2 regions of the Lysinibacillus sp. NPDC092081 genome follow, and region 2 is predicted to be linked to the other one. Evidence: riboswitches for the same ligand, from Rfam matches in the RefSeq annotation. Region 2 holds a riboswitch; the other holds the start of a gene.

Region 1 (8,322 bases), on a different contig from region 2:
ATGCTTTGGCAATTAGCGATAGATGGACATGCACCGAAAATTTTCACTAAACTAAGCCGTCGAGGTATTCCGATTTACGCATTAATGGCAACTTTAGCAGTAGGCTGTCTAGCATTTTTAGCTTCATTCTTTGGTGATGGTGTGGTCTATATGTGGCTGCTAAATGCCTCTGGGATGTCTGGCTTCATTGCATGGTTAGGAATTGCATTTAGCCATTACCGTTTCCGTCGAGCGTTCGAGGTACAGGGACTAGATCCGAAATTGTTGCCGTATAAAGCAAGGCTATTCCCATTCGGCCCGCTATTTGCCTTTACGGTTTGTATGATTGTTGTTATTGGACAAAACTACAGTGCCTTTATGGGTGATACAATAGATTGGTACGGTGTCCTTGTCTCATATATCGGTATTCCACTGTTCTTATTCTTATGGCTTGGCTATAAAATCAAGCATAAAACAAAAATGCTTCCATTAGAGCAATGTGATTTAAAAGTCGAACAATAATAAATAAAACTGTCCTGTGAGTCATAGAAAATGACTTGCAGGGCAGTTTTTTTAGTTAAAAAATATTAATAAATTTCCCGAATTTATCACCTACTTTTGGCGTGCAGCCTTAATATGGTAGACTGTTATATAAATGGCAAATCAAAAAGGTTTTATGTTGGGGAGAGGTGCGTGTAAGTGCAAAAGCATATTTTACTTGTAGAAGATGACGAAGCCATTCGTGAAATGGTAGAAAACTATTTAACGATGGAGGGGTTCATTGTCGCTACTGCAGTAAATGGAGAAGAAGCATTACAAAATTGTTTAAACAATCCCTTTGATTTAGTGATCTTGGATATTATGATACCGAAGCTTAATGGATTAGAGGTTTTAAAGATCATACGAGAGCAAGCATCACTTCCGATTATCATCATGTCAGCCAAGGATAGTGATGTTGATAAAGCGTTAGGATTAGGATTAGGGGCAGATGATTATATCGCCAAGCCGTTTTCGATGCTGGAATTTTCGGCACGTGTTAAAGCAGCCATTAGAAGAGCTACAAAATACTCCACTCAAATAGAGGATAAGAAAGATATAGTAGAGATAGATAACTTATCGATTGACCTTGTTAATTTTTCAGTTGAGAAGAATGGACAACAAGTAAAGCTCACTTCAAAGGAATTTGGTATCTTAAAATTATTCGTGACAAATCGTAATCGAGTTTTTACAAAGCAGCAAATTTATCAATTGATTTGGAATGATGCTTACTATGGAGATGAAAATATTATTAATGTACATATAAGAAGATTACGTGAAAAAGTGGAAGACGATCCATCCAATCCTAGGTATATTAAAACGCTTTGGGGAATTGGCTATAAATTTGAAGGATAAACAGATGATTATATTTCTATTACTGATGATTGTGTTACTCGTAGGTATTATTATTTTTCAGGTGAGAGCAAAAAAACAACAGAACGCTACTATTCAATACATGCATCAAAAACTGCAAGCAATCATTAACGAACAATCAAGCGAAAAGATTTTAGCATCGACAACAAATCAAGAATTACAGCAGTTACTGATTGCGATGAATGCGTTGCTAGACCACAATCAAAAAGTACTGGCGACACATCGAAAAATGGAAGGCTCCATGAAAAAGATGTTAGCCAATATTTCACATGATCTTAAAACGCCTTTAACAGTTGTACTAGGTTATACGGAAATGCTGAAGCTTCATCACTCACTTAGTGAAGAGGAGCAGAAACGATTGCTCACTGGCGTTCACTCGAAAACATTGGAAGTATTAAAAATAATCCATACATTTTTTGACCTGGCAAAATTGGAGGCTGGAGATACAGATTATCCAATGACGAAAATTAATGTAAGTGAAATTTGCCGGAAAAACATTTTATCATTTTACGATATGATCACTTCGATGGGGCTAGAGATTGATATAGCAATACCAGAGATATCCTTGTATGCACTTGGCAATGAAGAAGCATTAGATAGGGTTCTGAATAATTTATTGTCAAATGCTATTGCCTATGGGGCGGCAGGAAACATTATTGGGCTTACAGTAAGAAATGATGATACGAATATTTTTATTGATGTATGGGATTGTGGTAAGGGGATTGACGAATATCATATTGATAATGTTTTTGAAAGAATGTATACACTTGAGGATTCAAGAAATAAATCCTTCCAGGGGAGTGGCCTTGGCTTAACGATTACAAAACGTCTTGTAGAATTAATGGATGGCTCCATCCAGCTTTCTAGTATCCCATATGAGAAGACTATTTTTACGGTTTCTTTAAAACGAATGATGTACTGAACAGTCATGCTTGTAGAGCATTTTAATTGCTTTACAAGCTTTTCTTCTGCGCTTAAGAAATTTGTAAGAATCAAGTAATAAATTAGAGAGTTTCATTTTTTATAATAAGGATAGCTAAATTTAAAGGAGAGATCTACATGACCTATATTGTGAAAACAAATCAGCTTACGAAGGTATTTGAGGGAAAAGAAGTCGTTTCTGCTGTGTCTATGCATGTGAAAAAGGGAGAGATCTACGGTTTTTTAGGTCCTAATGGTGCCGGGAAAACGACAGTCATGAAAATGCTAACAAACCTTACGAAGCCAACGAGTGGAGATATTGAAATCTTTGGTGAAAAATTAATGGACCGCTCATACGACGTGCTGAAAAGGATGGGAACGATTATTGAATACCCGATTTTTTATGAAGATTTAACAGCAAAGGAAACGTTAGAATTACATTGCGAATATATGGGCTATTATGACAAGAAAGAGATTGCGCATGTTCTAGGTTTAGTAAAACTAACAAATACGGAGAATAAGCGTGTGAAAGACTTTTCCCTTGGGATGAAACAACGATTGGGTATTGCACGTGCAATTATTACGAAGCCAGAATTGCTTATTTTAGACGAGCCGATTAATGGACTAGATCCAGTTGGCATTAAAGAGCTTCGAGAGCTATTCAAGATGCTTTGTAAAGAGTATGGCATTACGATTATTATCTCTAGTCATATTTTGGGTGAAATTGAACAATTGGCAGATACAGTTGGAGTTATTAAAGATGGAAGATTAATTAAGGAAGTATCAATGGACGCTGTCAATCGTAGTCAAACAGATTATATTGAAGTAACTGTCAATGATGGGGAAAAGGCTGTCTTTATTATAGAAAGTAAATTAAATATTACTAATTTCAAACTAATGGATGACAATTGTATTCGAATTTATGATTCGACAGTTTCACAAAAGGTGCTATCTAAAACATTGATTGAGCATGATATTGAAATTGAGGGCATTAGCAAAAAAACAAGTTCATTAGAGGATTATTTCTTGAAGCTAATCAATGGAGGTGTCGCTAGTGCTTAATTTAATGCGGCTAGAAATGAAAAAATATCATATTGGTTCATATATAAAAAGAGCTATTTTTGCAAATTTTATAATACTAGGTGTTATATTTATGCTTATATTTATTACTAAAATAGAAGGGGATCAAGATTTTAGAACTTATCAGAGGGCATTTGGCATTATAGATTCAGGTGTAAGAGCAGTATTTATTATTTTTGCTAGTGTGTTAATCGCCAAGTTTATTATTGGAGAATTTAAATTTAAAACTATTACCGTAGCATTTATGTACCCGATCAATAGAAAAAAACTAATTGCTTCAAAGCTAGCCATTGTTGTTCTTTTTACCTTTAGTGCAATTATTTTATCGACTATTTTTGTCACAGCGATTTTTTGTACTGTTAGTGAGGGTTTTCAATTGCTCCCGGATACATTAACGTTCTCTTTCATAATACAACGAATTCCTGCTATGATCATGAATGCAGTTTCAGCATCATGCATCGCATTAATACCATTGTATTTTGGTATGAGAAAATACTCCGTTCCGGCAACGATTATATCATCTATAATAATTGTATCGGCCGTATCATCAAATTCAGGCAACTTCACCTTGTATGATATTATTTTCATACCAATTACTTTAGCTATTATCGGTATAAGCGTGGCCTATTTATCGTTCCGAAACATTGAGAAGATAGATATTTAAGGATAAAAAAATAGCGCATTGTAGTAGGGGATGACAATTGTTAAAACGTATGACATATATATAAGTTGATTGGAGTGGAGACTGGGTGACTCCTTGGGGATTAGCAATAGAGGAACGAAGGCTAAAACCATCACATCCTGTGATAACGCCTTCGTGACCAACATCGTGTTGGCCCGAGACCCTGGAGCGAGCAACGCGAGTGAAGCGGCTCATCGGACGCCCCCAGGAAGCTCTGCTCTGTGCGAAAGCGAAGCGACAGCAACAAAGCGCCCAGTCGGAGCGGAAATCAACCCGCGTTATGAAAAAAGCCCCTTATATGTAGAAATGCCAGACACAAAACCAAATGATGGTCTTTGTGCCTGGCATTTCTTTAACCAAATACCGTTTGCCATAATAAATAAAGATTTAAAGCAACTACAATCGCCACGACAATCCATCCTAATATCGTTGTAATACGATGGTTGACAAGGCTTCCCATGATGTCGCGCTTACTTGTAAACATAACAAGCGGTACAAGAGCAAATGCAATACCAAACGATAAAACAACTTGACTTAGGACAAGTGCATAAGTTGCATTAACACCGGATGCAATGATAATCAAAGGAGGTAGCATTGTAATAGCACGGCGTAAATAGAGTGGAATTTTCATTCTTATAAAGCCTTGCATTACAACGTCACCTGCAAGTGTACCAACTGAAGAGCTAGCAAGACCTGCAATGAGAAGGCCAAGGCCAAAGGACACCGCCGCCATCGGGCCAAGCGCCTCTTTTAATCCGGTATAAGCGATATCTAAATCTTCAACTACTACACCTTGTGTATGGAATACGGCTGCAGCAATAACAAGCATACTCATATTGATAGCGCCAGCGATAATCATTGCGATAATAATATCAATAAACTCAAAACGGAATATACGTTTTTTTTCAGCATCATTTCGACCAACGACCCGATTTTGGGTTAATGAAGAATGCAAGTAAATAGCGTGTGGCATAACAGTTGCCCCTAAAATACCCGTTGCGAGTAAAATAGAATCTACTCCATCGAAGCGTGGTGTGAACATGCCTATTGTTACTTCGCCCCAATTCGGCTGTGCTAAAAATGTCTGGAATGCAAATGCTAATACGACAATAAGCACCATGCCAGAAATACCCGCTTCAAACGCTCTAAAGCCTCTGCGTTGTAATTCTAAAATAGCAAATGAGCCGACTGCTGTAATAAGCGCTGCAGGTAACATTGGAATATTGAATAACAAGTACAGCCCTAGTGCAGCTCCAATAAATTCTGCTAGGTCTGTTGCAATAATGACCAATTCAGCCTGTATCCATAAAAAAATAGAAGTTTTTTTAGAAAAATGTTCACGTGCTACTTCGGGTAAATTTTTACCTGTCGCAATACCAAGCTTTGCCGACAAAGATTGAATTAACACCGCCATTAAATTAGAAAAGGCGATTACCCAAAGCAGTAAATATCCATATTGTGAACCTGCTGTAATATTTGTTGCAAAGTTACCTGGATCAATATAGGCAACTGCTGCGATGAATGCTGGGCCGAGAAACGGTAAGATTCGTCGCCAGCCTTTTATATCTCCATCTAAAACCGCCTCAGCAGGCGATTTATTCATTTGTTTGTAAACCATGTTGTTCCCTCATTTCAAAGAGTATCGCAAGCGAAATAAAGTTTCCTAGAGGAAAATGTATAGTACTATTTTATAGCTAGAACCTAAAAATGTGAAGAAGTTTGTTTAATTTTTTACTTAATTCGAAATGTTTTTGATATAGTAAACCAATTGTAATTGAAGAATGCAGCTTTTGTATCAATGTATGGAAGCATCCTAGCGGAATATTCGATTCATTTGAAAATGATCAAGGATTAATGTACTTATCCATTTTAAAAGAGGGAATATACTTATAAAGTATCTTTTTAATTGATTTCCAATTCAGGTATTCACATATTTTCTACCAATATTAAAATGTTATTCTTTAAAGAATAATCCATTTCCAAAATTCGGGGTGTTGTTTTGGGGCCATAATAAAACTGTTCGAAATATCAAGTGAAAAAAATTTTTTGTAACCGTTCTTTTCATCTTTACTTTTTTTAAATACAGGCGTAATATGACATCATTATAAAAGTTTCAAATTTCTAAATCGCTGAAGCAATGACGCGGGGGACCCGATTTTTACGGATTACATAGGTAATCCTTGGGGTGAATCTCTTCATTTATTGAGGGGTAGGGCTACTCAGGCCCGAATCCGACAGCTAACCTCGTAAGCGTTAAGAGCAGAAAAGTGGAGCTTGGCAGACGAATGAGCGTCTACAAGTCTTATTTAGTGATGGCTTGTAGATTTTTTTTATCTTCATTTAATGAAACAAGGCCCCGGTGAATGGACAGAAAACCGATTATGCAAAAGTGTAATCGATTTAGAAATGTGAAACACATTCTATGAAACTAGAAGGTGTAGAAAATGAAATCCTCATTAAAACGTTTTATTATCGGTAAACCATTGAGATCTGATGTGTTAGGGGAACAAAAGCTTAGTAAAACAAAAGCACTTGCCATACTATCGTCTGATGCTTTGTCATCAGTAGCGTATGGACCTGAGCAAATTTTAATTGTACTCATGACAGTAAGTACGGTTGCCTTTTGGTATTCTCTACCGATTGCTGCTGGGGTAGTTGTGTTACTGACAGCACTTATTTTCTCGTACCGTCAGGTTATTTATGCGTATCCACATGGTGGTGGAGCATATGTAGTTTCTCGGGAAAATTTAGGTGTCAATGCAGGTCTAGTCGCAGGTGGATCATTGCTTGTCGATTATATTTTAACAGTTGCTGTAAGTGTATCGGCTGGAACAGATGCCATTACATCGGCATTTCCAAGTCTGCATTCATATAACGTTGTAATCGCTGTGTTTTTTGTTATATGTTTAACGATTTTAAACCTACGTGGTGTCACAGAATCTGCATCCATTTTAGCGTATCCCGTTTATTTGTTTGTGATCGTGATTCTGATGTTAATCGGGGTAGGGGCTTATAACGTAGTAACAGGGCAAGTTCCAGCAGATTTGCATCCAAAGGTTGGTACACCAGTTGCGGGTATTAGTCTATTTATCTTATTAAAAGCATTTGCATCGGGAAGCTCAGCTTTGACTGGTGTTGAAGCCATTTCAAATGCTATTCCTAATTTTAGAGATCCAGCGCCGAAAAATGCGTCTAAAACATTACTGGCTATGGGCGGTATTTTAGCAGTGCTATTTATCGGTATTGTGAGTTTAGCATATTTTTATGGTGTTGCTCCAAATGCGAAAGAAACGGTTGTCTCACAAATTGCGGAGGCAAGTGTAGGTCGTAATATTTTTTATTATATAGTACAAGGAACAACAGCGATGATATTAGTACTTGCTGCAAATACAGGTTATTCGGCCTTTCCTTTACTGGCTGTCAATTTATCGAAGGACGGTTTTATCCCAAGAATATTCCAAATTCGTGGGGATCGACTTGGTTATTCAAATGGCATTATGATGCTTGGTTTAGCTGCCATTGTTTTAATCTTTTTATTTGGTGGAACAACAGAGCATTTGATTCCACTTTATGCAGTTGGTGTGTTTATTCCGTTTACTTTAGCGCAGGCTGGCATGATGCGAAAATGGTGGCGTGAAAAGCCAAAAGGTTGGGTGGCTAAATTTGCAATTAATACGATTGGAGCGGTCATTTCCTTTATTGTAGCCATGATGTTTTTTGTGACAAAATTACCTCAGGTATGGCCAGTGTTTATCTTTTTACCAATTATTATTTGGACGTTCCACCGTATTAAACAGCATTACAAAACAGTTGGTGAACAGCTAAGATTAGATAATGTGGAATTACCGAATGTTGAGGGTAATATTTTCATTGTCCCTGTTGCTGGTATTACGAAAGTAGTCGAAAACACATTGCATTACGCGCAGACATTAAACGTTGATAAAATTATTGCCTTTTATGTGGCATTCGATCAAGAGGATGCAAAAGTGTTTGAGGAGAAATGGAAAGCTTGGCAGCCAGATATACGGCTTGTAACATACTATTCTCCATATCGAAGTATTACACAGCCGCTGATGAAGTTTATTGATAAGGTTGAACATCAATGTACGAAATCAGGCTATCAAGTAACAGTTATCATCCCACAGTTTTTACCGAAAAAAGGTTGGCATCATATGTTACACAATCAATCGAGTCTATTAATTCGCGCTTCGCTGTTATTTCACAGAAATATCGTCATTATGACAGTGCCC
Region 2 (10,663 bases):
GCTTTCGCTTGTTTTGGAGCTTTAACATGGGTAATTATTTTTATTTCTATAGGATATTTTTTAGGTGTAACTATATAAAGATTTTGGTCAAATTCTAAATGCATAATAGGTACAAAAACAGCCGCATTTTTCAAAAAGCGAGCTGTTTTTTGTGTTCGTATTGATCTTGTCAAGTGATCGTCTAAATTTTGTTTGAGCATGACATTAACTTCTTTCTGCAGAAGTCTCCCACCAAGTTCAATAGTAACGGTTATGGGACTTCCTCCAGATCATAACACTAGTCTGAATAATAATTTAATCTACCTCATATACTCCACTGATGTAATGGATTATAGAAGGGAGGATACAATGTTTTCGCAATATAAATACTGGAAGCCTTTTATTAGCCGATACGATCCATGTCCACCTATAAGAGTTAAAAGTTTTTCTACACCGCCTCAATTATATATGGGTTTTCAACCGCCTGGGCTACCACAATATCAAACCTCTAGAGAAGCTCTCAGATCTGGCACGTTATGGCCTCAATTATTTAGCCCCTATCCAAATCCTCAAGAAGGAGGGATAAAGAATGAGTAAAGAGATGCCACCCGAATTTTATAAGCTACTTGAAGAAATACAAGCCATTGATTTTGTAATAGTGGAATTAAATCTTTATTTAGATACTCATCCTCACGATTATGATGCTATCCAGCAATTTAACGAAAACACTGAAATAAGTATGCGACTTAAGGTTGAATTTGAGCAAAAATTTGGTCCACTTATGAATTTTGGGAGAAGTTATTCAAATTATCCTTTTAATTGGGTAGATACACCTTGGCCATGGCAAGTCTAACTTCTTTCAGCGAATGTTTTTTGTAGCGTTCTGGAAGCAATTATGTCTCGGCATAATTGATTATGAGTAACTAGGAGGAATTTTTTTGTGGTATTACGAAAAGAAGCTCCAGTATCCAGTAAGGGTGAGTACATGTAACCCTATGCTAGCTAAGTATTTAATTGAGCAGTATGGTGGTGCAGATGGAGAATTAGCAGCAGCACTTCGATATATGAATCAGCGCTATACTATTCCTGATAAAGTGGTCGGTTTGTTAACAGATATAGCAACAGAGGAATTTTCTCACTTAGAAATGATTGCCACGATGGTCTATAAACTTACGAAGGATGCTACTCCAGAGATGCTAAAAGAGGCAGGTCTTGGAGAACACTATGCAAATCATGACAGGGCATTATTTTATCAGAATGCAGCTGGATCACCGTTTACGGCAACTTATATTCAGGCTAAAGGGGATCCGATTGCTGATTTGTATGAGGATATTGCAGCTGAAGAAAAAGCACGAGCGACATATCAGTGGATTATTGATTTATCTGATGACACTGATTTGAATGATAGCCTGAAATTTTTACGTGAACGAGAAATCGTCCATTCTCTACGTTTCAGAGAGGCTGTAGAGATTTTAAAAGACGATAGGGATAGTCAGAAAATCTTTTAAAAGTATCCAGAAATAAAAATAGGCTGTTCAGAAAAAACTTCTTTTAACAGCCTAATTGATTGCTATTCAATATTTGAAAATGAAGCAAGATCCTTCCGATGACCAATCATGACTAATATGTCTTCTTCTTCAATAATTTGCTCAGGAGAGGGGGAAATAATAATGTTTCCTTCTCGAACAATAGCAATTACACTTACATTATACTTCGCTCGAAGATCTAAATCTCGAAGATTTTGTTTCGCCATTTTTGAAGGAATCATAATTTCTTCTATACTGTATTCTTTTGATAATTCAATATAATTTAGCATATTAGGTGAGAGAAGCTGATTGGCAACTCTCTCTCCCATATCTCTTTCGGGATAGATAACCCAGTCGGCTCCTACTTTTTCTAAGACTTGCCCGTGTCTTTTTCCAAGAGCTTTTGCAATCACTTTTTTGATTCCGAGTTCTTTTAATAAAGATACGGTTAAAATACTCGATTGCATTTCACTTCCGATTGCAACAATGACACAATCAAAATTGCCTATTCCAATAGAGGTAAGGGCCTTTTCTTCAGTCGTATCAGCGACTACTGCATGTGTTACATATAGTTCGGCATCTTCGACTCTTTCTTCGTTAATATCAATTCCTAAAACTTCTTGCCCAGCTTCTTGTAATTTGCGAGCTACACTTGTTCCAAATCTACCTAGACCAATTACAGCATATTGTTTAATAGTCATCATTCAGCACTCCCTTTGCGTGTTTACCCAATCATTATATTTCCTTTAGGATGACGGAATGCCTCAGATTTCCGTCGTTTTGTAATGGCAAAAGCAATAGTTAATGGACCTAATCTACCTGCAAACATTGTAAGTATGATAATTAGTCGGCCAACAGGTGATAACTCAGTAGTTAAGCCCATTGAAAGTCCAACTGTACCAAAAGCAGAGGTTGCCTCAAATAAATACATCATAAAACTATGACTTTGTTCTGTAATACTTAAGCTAATTGTGACGAGTACAACTATCATCATTCCACACATTGTGACAGTTAAAGCTTTTAAAATTGTTTCGTTAACTATTCTACGTCTATAGAGGACAACATCTTCTTTTCCTCGAATTTGTGACCACATCGTGGCAACTAAAACAGCGAAGGTTGTTATTTTTATTCCCCCAGCAGTTGAACCAGAACCTGCTCCAATGAACATTAGTAGAATTGTTAAAAATAGTGTTGAATGTGTTAAATCACCGATAGACAGTGTATTAGACCCGGCAGTCCTCGGTGTAACAGCTTGGTATAATGAACCAAGGACTTTGCCCCATTCAGATAATGGTCCGAGGGTACTACTATTTCCATATTCAAATAAGAATATTAAAATAGTTGAGCCTACTGTTAAAATAAGTGTTGTGGTTAATACAATTTTTGTATGCACGGAAAGGCGTTTTGTATTTCGATATTCATATAGTTCATTGATGACGATAAATCCTAAGCCACCAATTGTAATAAGTGTACAAATAGTTAATACGATAAACGGGTCATCTACATATTCTGTTAATCCTTTAAAGCCCCCCATTATATCAAATCCAGCGTTGTTAAAATTCGAGATCGAATGAAATAAACCAAAATAAATAGCTTGACCTACAGGCATGTCAAATGAAAAACGGATAGATAAAATTAAACCACCTATCATTTCAATTAGTACTGTAAATAACAGTATCCTTTTAACTAATTTAACAAGACCGGCAATTGATATATTATTGAAGGCCTCCTTTAATAAAAGTCGTTCTTTTAAAGAAATTTTTTTTCCTAAAATTAAAAATACTAATGTTGCAAACGTCATAAAGCCTAATCCACCAATTTGGATAAGTGATAAAATAACTAATTCTCCAAATACAGAAAAAGTATCACCGGTATCTACAACAACCAATCCTGTTACGCATGTTGCAGAAGTAGCAGTAAATAAGGCGTTTAAAAATGTAAGCCCTTCACCATTCTCTGTTGCTATAGGGAGAGTCAATAAAAATGTTCCAATTAGGATAATAGCTGCAAAACCGAGTACGAGTATTTTTGGAGGATTTAATTTATTTTTAATTGTTTTCATCATATTCTCCTTAATGCTTGTGAAAAAATTTTTAACTCGACACTAAAAATAAGACATAATAAAAAGACCAACTGTTTTAGTATTTTATGAAAGCATAAAAATAAACATACTAATAATGGTGGTCTAATATGACCTCCTTCGCTTAAGCCGACGAAGTTAGCTGACGGGTAGAATGGCGAAAGAGTGTCTCATCCCTTCTGCAAATGCAGGATTAACCCCAAATATTGGGTCCTCCGTTCTCATAAATTATTGAGATTAGGCAGATATTTAATTGAATGTGATTATTCTACGCCCATATTCTATTTTTTGTAAACCCCGAATTATTAGGAAGAAATATTTATATTTATTGTTGTCCAAAAGTAAGTTGAAAATTCTTAAGGTAATAACACCAAAAATTCATCAGATTAATTCGTATACTTTCTATTGACCATTTTTAGACAATACGTTATAATTCTTTAGTACACAACAGTTGGTTATTTGCCTACTTGTGTATTGACGTGTGTTCGGAGGGAGGGAAAGAGAGATGTCAAAAACTGTCGTTCGCAAAAACGAATCGCTTGAAGATGCTCTTCGCCGCTTCAAACGTACTGTATCAAAAAGTGGTACAATTCAAGAAGTTAGAAAGCGCGAGTTCTACGAAAAACCTAGCGTTAAACGTAAAAAGAAATCAGAAGCTGCACGTAAACGTAAGTGGTAATTTAATTTCCCATTAAAAATCCCTACGTTCATAACACGCAATTGTATGATTCACTGAGCAGACAAAAATATACCTGAAATTAATCGTGTTTCGATTAATTTCAGGTATTTTACTTTAAGAGCTCTCAAATTTACGTACATATTGGAGAAGCCGAATGTGATCCCTGAGATTCATTCGGCTTTTATGTTATATACTAATTCTATATACGGTTATTAAAGCCCCGTAAATTAAAAATTCATTGTATAATAAAATTATTAGGATTTCTGAAACTTTTCGCATAGTTAGTCGTATATACAGGAGAGAAGCATGTTAGAAGGGAGGGAAAAAGATGCGAAGACGAAGAATCCTCAGTTATTTATTAGTTATTTGGATGATATTTTTGTTAGCGTTTCCATTAACGTCGGCTTTTGCAAGTAGTAAGGTCTACCACATACCTATTCATAATGAAGTAGAACGAGGACTTCACGCATTTTTAGAACGAGCTTTTAAAGAGGCGGAAGAAAATTATGCAGAGGCGATTATTTTAGACATTCATACGCCTGGCGGTTTCGTGAATGCAGCAGGTGACATTGCTATGCTTATGGATGCAACAGATATACGTACGATCGCGTATATTAACAAAGATGCGCATTCTGCAGGTGCCTTTTTAGCCTTACATGCGGATGAAATCTATATGGTGCCAAATGGAACGATCGGGGCGGCTGCAGTTATTGACTCAGCAGGAAATGCAGCAGACTTAAAGGCTCACAGTGCATGGGTTGCTCAAATGGAGGCAGCTGCAGAATCGAAAAACCGCATTCCAAAATATGCACGAGCAATGGCTGATGCATCTGTTGATTTACCAGAATTTCGAGCAGAAAAAGGGAAATTATTAACTTTATCTGCTTCGGAGGCAAAAAAGGTTGGCTATTCTAATGGGACGGTTTCGAATTTCCAAGATCTTTTAGAAGAAACGCAATTAAAAGGCAGTGACATCGTTCCAGTTGAACCTACGTTTGCTGAAAAACTTGCTCGTTTTATTACGAATCCGATTATAGTTCCAATTTTATTGTCGATTGCAAGTTTGGGACTTGTAGTTGAGCTATATTCGCCAGGTTTTGGTGTTCCAGGTATAATGGGATTGTCAGCACTTGGATTATTTTTCTTCGGTCATATGGTGGCAGGCTTGGCAGGTTATGAAACATTACTTTTATTTATTGTAGGCTTGGCGCTTGTTATTGCGGAATTTTTTGTCCCCGGGGGTATTGTTGGTATTTTAGGTGGTGTGCTAATATTACTAAGTCTAATACTGGCAGGTGCGAACATGATGCAAATGATTATAGCGATTTTCATTGCGCTTGTTGTAGCGATAATAGGAATGGTGATCCTGATGAAATTTTTCGGTAAAAAATTGCATGTTTTAAACAAGCTAGTCTTGATGGATGCGACAACGACGGAAGAGGGCTATGTATCTAACGTGAATCGCACAGAGCTGCTTGGAAAAGTGGGTACAACGATTACACCACTTCGTCCAGCAGGTACAATGCTATTTGGTAATGAACGCATTGACGTAGTATCGGAAGGTGGCTATGTTGATGCCGAGAAACATGTAGAAGTTATTAAAGTAGAGGGCTCACGTATTGTTGTGAGACAAACAGAAAAAGAGATGGAGGAATAACAAATGGGATTTGATTTGGCTTTAATAGGTCCAATTGTAGGGCTAGTCTTATTATTCATTGTTGTCGCGGTATTCTTTACCTTTGTACCAGTGGCGTTGTGGATTTCTGCACTTGCTGCAGGTGTCCGCGTTAGTATTTTCACATTAATCGGTATGCGTTTACGTCGTGTAGTCCCATCACGAATCGTAAATCCATTAATTAAAGCGCATAAAGCAGGTTTACCTGTAACGATCAATCAACTTGAAAGTCACTATTTAGCAGGTGGTAATGTTGACCGTGTAGTAAATGCGTTAATCGCGGCACATCGTGCAAATATTGAGTTAACATTTGAACGTTGTGCGGCAATTGATTTAGCTGGACGTGATGTATTAGAAGCGGTACAAATGTCTGTTAACCCGAAAGTTATTGAAACACCATTTATTGCAGGTGTTGCTATGAACGGGATTGAAGTAAAAGCGAAGGCACGTATTACAGTGCGCGCAAACATTGAACGTTTAGTCGGTGGTGCTGGTGAAGAAACGGTTATTGCCCGTGTAGGTGAGGGGATCGTTTCTACAATTGGTAGCGCCACTAGTCATACGACAGTTCTTGAAAATCCTGATATGATTTCTCAAACAGTATTAGCAAAAGGCTTAGATTCTGGGACAGCATTTGAAATCTTATCGATCGATATTGCCGACGTTGATATCGGCAAAAACATTGGTGCTGAATTACAAATTGAACAAGCGCAGGCTGATAAAAACATTGCCCAAGCGAAAGCTGAAGAACGTCGTGCAATGGCTGTAGCGAACGAGCAAGAAATGATTGCACGCGTACAAGAGATGAAGGCAAAAGTAGTAGAAGCAGAAGCTGAAGTACCACAGGCGATGGCAGAAGCTCTACGTTCAGGTAATCTTGGTATTATGGACTACATGAACTACCGCAACATTCAAGCAGATACAGCTATGAGAGACTCCATTTCTAAAGTAAGCTCAGATAAAACAGAATCAAATGAACCTAACGAATAAAAAAACTGAAAGGAGCGGTACTTATAAATGGAACAATTAATTATAGTCGTGATAATTGCCATAGTCAGCTCTATTTTCGGTAAATCAAAAAAGAAAGAACAAAAACCAATGCCTCCTTTCAATAAGGGTTCACATGTTGAGCCTCCTGTTATAACAAAAGCAGAGATGACTCCAGCGCAACGTCCTACTTCTAAACCACAGAGCTTTGAAGATTTTGCGCGTGAATTTATAGGTGAATGGAAAAATGAACAGCCTAAAGTTGAAGAGCCGAAAAAAATTGTCGAAGAAACAGTGAATAAGGAAGTTCCGAGCTATGCAGCTCCACCGTTAATCCCAACTGAGAAAATGAGTCGTACTACGAATAGAGAAAGTATCGGTCGTTTGGCAGCTGGGAAAAAAGTTGTGGGAGTAGCTGAATCACAATCGGCTTTTCAATTACCAAGATCAAAAAAATCATTCATGCAGGCTGTTGTAATGGCAGAAATTTTAGGTCCTCCAAAAGCAAAAAGAAAATAACTAGCATGTCCTCCTTTTTCGATGCATATATTGCCGAAGAAGGAGGCATTTTTTTATGAGAAAACTATTTCAATTAACGCCACTACTTGAATTATTACAATATGAAACATTAAAAATCATTGGGCCATATCATTTTCTACATGCTGATGCTTCATCATGCTCTTTTATCTATGCAGATTACCATATTACTGTGCGTGGAAAATCAGTGGAAATTAATGCTCTTAAAGAAGAAATGCTTCATCTTTCTGTAGAGGATTTACAGGAGCTTCATATGAAAATGACAAAGGATATGGGTGTGAGCGATAATGTGGAATAATCGGCCAATTATCATACGTATAAAGCGCCATGAAAATGTTCATCCTTTTATTCAAGCGTTGCATGCACAACATGTGCCATTAAAGCGTATTGTCTTTCGTGAGCAAGAGGTGGCCTTTGAAACGACTATGCACTATCTACCGAAAATCCGCCGTGTACGAAGGCGTTACCGACTTAAAATGGCTGTCTATTATGCTGATGAACTTCAAGTTTTTCGAGCGCAGCTTTGGACTTTGCTTGGTCTAGCGTTGATGATATTAATTCCATTGCTATGTGCACAGATTATTTGGCGTATTGATATTGAAGCGGCAACACCAGAGTTAGAGGAACGTCTGGGAAAGACCTTTGAAGATACATTTCAATTAGAAACACCCATTTCTAAAAATGACTTACCCTCAGATGCGGTCATTCGTCAGAAGTTACTAGAAGGGCATCGAGATCTTTCATGGGTGCATATTGAAAAGCATGGTGGACGTGTAATTTTACGACCTCAGGAGTCCCCGAAACAAACAAAACAAACGAATGAAAAATTAGCGACACATTTAGTGGCAACAAAAAGTGGTGTTATTACTCACTTTAATATTCAAAATGGTGAACGGAAAATTTCAGTCAACGATACTGCTTATGAAGGTGATGTTCTCGTAAGTGGCGTAATTGAAAGTGGTGAAGATCAAGTCTTTGTTGGGGCAAAGGGAGAGGTCTACGCTGATTATTGGCTCGAATGTTCATTTAAAATTCCAAGAAAGCTAACGATGGAAACGCTACAACAGAAGCAGTGGCGTGTACTAGTGAAAGGCATTCATCAAGAAAAAGAAAAAATTGACTATGTGCAAAAGAAAGATTTACCTAATTGGCTCGATCCATATGTTTCAGTTGTTGAGGAGCAGTACACTAAAAAAATGCAAGTAGAGCTTGATGAATCCAAAGTAGATTCATTGCTCCTACCATTGCTTCATGAAAAGGTCCTACGTTCATTACCTGCGAAAACGGTTATAAAAAAAGAAAACCTTTTACAGGTAAAGTGGGGGAATGGTACAGTTGAAGGGAAAGTTCTATTTTTAGTCAATGAAAACATAGCCAGTCCAATACAAGGCCCACAAGGAGAATGATTATGTCAGAACATTTAACTGTATTACAAGTGGATAATCCAAACGAAGCGGTTATGCTACTCGGAATTTCCGATGCAAATATGAAATTAATCGAAGAGGCTCTACACGTCCACATCATTACACGTGGTGAACAAATTCAGCTTACTGGTGAAGAGGATGCAAAGGAACAAGCGACATTCCTTTTACATGCTCTTTTAAAGGTCATTCGTAAAGGAATTAATATTGATCAGCGTGATGTTGCAACAGCTATTGAAATGACACAAAAAGGAACGATTGAATATTTTGCAGAACTTTATGATGAAGAAATAGCACGCACGACGAAAGGAAAGCCTATTCGTGCAAAAACAATCGGTCAACGAGAATACATACAAGCAATCCGTCATAAAGACGTTGTTTTTGGTATCGGTCCAGCTGGTACTGGGAAAACGTATTTAGCGGTAGTTATGGCAACGCAGGCGCTAAAAAACGGGCACGTTAAGCGTATTATTTTAACACGCCCTGCAGTTGAGGCAGGAGAGTCTCTAGGCTTTCTTCCGGGGGATTTGAAGGAAAAGGTAGATCCTTATTTACGCCCTCTTTATGACGCTTTAAACGATATTTACGGGACAGAACAAACTCAAAGACTTATTGAACGAGGCACAATTGAAATTGCACCTTTAGCGTATATGCGCGGCCGTACATTAGACGACGCCTTTGTTATCTTAGATGAAGCTCAAAATACGACGCATCAGCAAATGAAGATGTTTTTAACGCGACTAGGCTTCGGCTCAAAAATGGTCATTACAGGCGATAAAACACAAATTGATCTACCGAAAAATACGGAATCTGGGTTAATCGTAGCAGAACGTACACTAAAGTATGTAAAATCAATACATTTCCAAATTTTAGAACAAGGCGATGTAGTACGTCACCCAATCGTAGCAAAAATCATCAAAGCCTACGAAGAACAGCAACTTTAGAATTGCGCAAAGCGCAATTCTAAAGTATGCACCGAAAGTGAAGTGAAACGGAACGGCAGGTGCAACGGTTTTTAGAGGTCTGCACCGAAAACGCAGCGTCAGGGCAACTAGATTTTAAAGTCTACAAAGAAAGTAATGCGACGGATATAAAATTTAACAAACGTGAAAATACTTGGAAAATGGAAAAAATTGTGACAGCTATACAAATTGTATAGCTGTTTTTTTTGCTTTCTTATACATTTTTCGGGAAAAATGTTTTTTGAATTGGTATGATAGTAGGTAGATAGAGGAGGTGCCAGATGGAGAAACAATTAAAAAAATTTACAGAACTTATTGGCTTCCGCTACTTTTTAATTGTCGTTCTCATCTTAACAGGAGCCCTACAATTTGCTTTTATGTATGGCAATGTTAAAGGTGTTACATATGATTTTAAACCATTACAACTAGCGCCTGAAACAGTACGTTCTACTAAAACGATAGAAGATACTTATAAAACACAACAGGAACGAGAAAAAGCAACAAATGCGGTTGAACCAGTCTATCAATTTTCTGCGGATGTTGCTAAACAGCGAGCTGCGATTGTAACCTCTTTATTTGATTATGTTCTTGATGTAAAGGCGGATGTTGAGAGTGGCAAAGAACCTATTCCGATTGCCGACCAAGTGGCGCAGCTCCGCAAAAAGTTTGAATCAATAGATTCAAATCAAATGCCAATTATCTTTACTGATTCACAGCTAGAAGGTTTGTTAGTACAAAGTGAAGCAGATTTAAAAAGAACAAGTTCGCAACTATCAAAACTCGTGCAGGAATATTTACAAAAATCCATTCGATCAGA

The links. Region 2 has a riboswitch for cyclic di-AMP ahead of ACIQLB_RS07175 (TrkH family potassium uptake protein). Riboswitches for the same ligand answer to the same signal wherever they lie in the genome.
Region 1: another riboswitch for cyclic di-AMP. It lies ahead of ACIQLB_RS17330 (APC family permease); the one in region 2 lies ahead of ACIQLB_RS07175 (TrkH family potassium uptake protein).

What each region holds. Positions count from the first base shown of each region.
Region 1 covers NZ_JBIVRU010000013.1:5,715-14,036, forward strand. Annotated here, with positions in the region: gene ACIQLB_RS17300 (amino acid permease) at 1-501, shown strand, start outside; gene ACIQLB_RS17305 (response regulator transcription factor) at 679-1,371, shown strand; gene ACIQLB_RS17310 (sensor histidine kinase) at 1,376-2,311, shown strand; gene ACIQLB_RS17315 (ABC transporter ATP-binding protein) at 2,449-3,372, shown strand; gene ACIQLB_RS17320 (ABC transporter permease) at 3,365-4,054, shown strand; gene ACIQLB_RS17325 (Nramp family divalent metal transporter) at 4,425-5,690, opposite strand; cyclic di-AMP (ydaO/yuaA leader) riboswitch at 6,190-6,339, shown strand; gene ACIQLB_RS17330 (APC family permease) at 6,517-8,322, shown strand, end outside.
Region 2 covers NZ_JBIVRU010000002.1:490,741-501,403, forward strand. Annotated here, with positions in the region: gene ACIQLB_RS07150 (DedA family protein) at 1-78, shown strand, start outside; gene ACIQLB_RS07155 (spore coat associated protein CotJA) at 349-576, shown strand; gene ACIQLB_RS07160 (spore coat protein CotJB) at 569-832, shown strand; gene ACIQLB_RS07165 (manganese catalase family protein) at 918-1,487, shown strand; gene ACIQLB_RS07170 (potassium channel family protein) at 1,550-2,206, opposite strand; gene ACIQLB_RS07175 (TrkH family potassium uptake protein) at 2,230-3,567, opposite strand; cyclic di-AMP (ydaO/yuaA leader) riboswitch at 3,698-3,839, opposite strand; gene rpsU (30S ribosomal protein S21) at 4,091-4,264, shown strand; gene ACIQLB_RS07185 (NfeD family protein) at 4,593-5,921, shown strand; gene floA (flotillin-like protein FloA) at 5,925-6,929, shown strand; gene ACIQLB_RS07195 (hypothetical protein) at 6,957-7,445, shown strand; gene ACIQLB_RS07200 (hypothetical protein) at 7,501-7,761, shown strand; gene ACIQLB_RS07205 (sporulation protein YqfD) at 7,751-8,869, shown strand; gene ACIQLB_RS07210 (PhoH family protein) at 8,872-9,828, shown strand; gene ACIQLB_RS07215 (HD family phosphohydrolase) at 10,128-10,663, shown strand, end outside.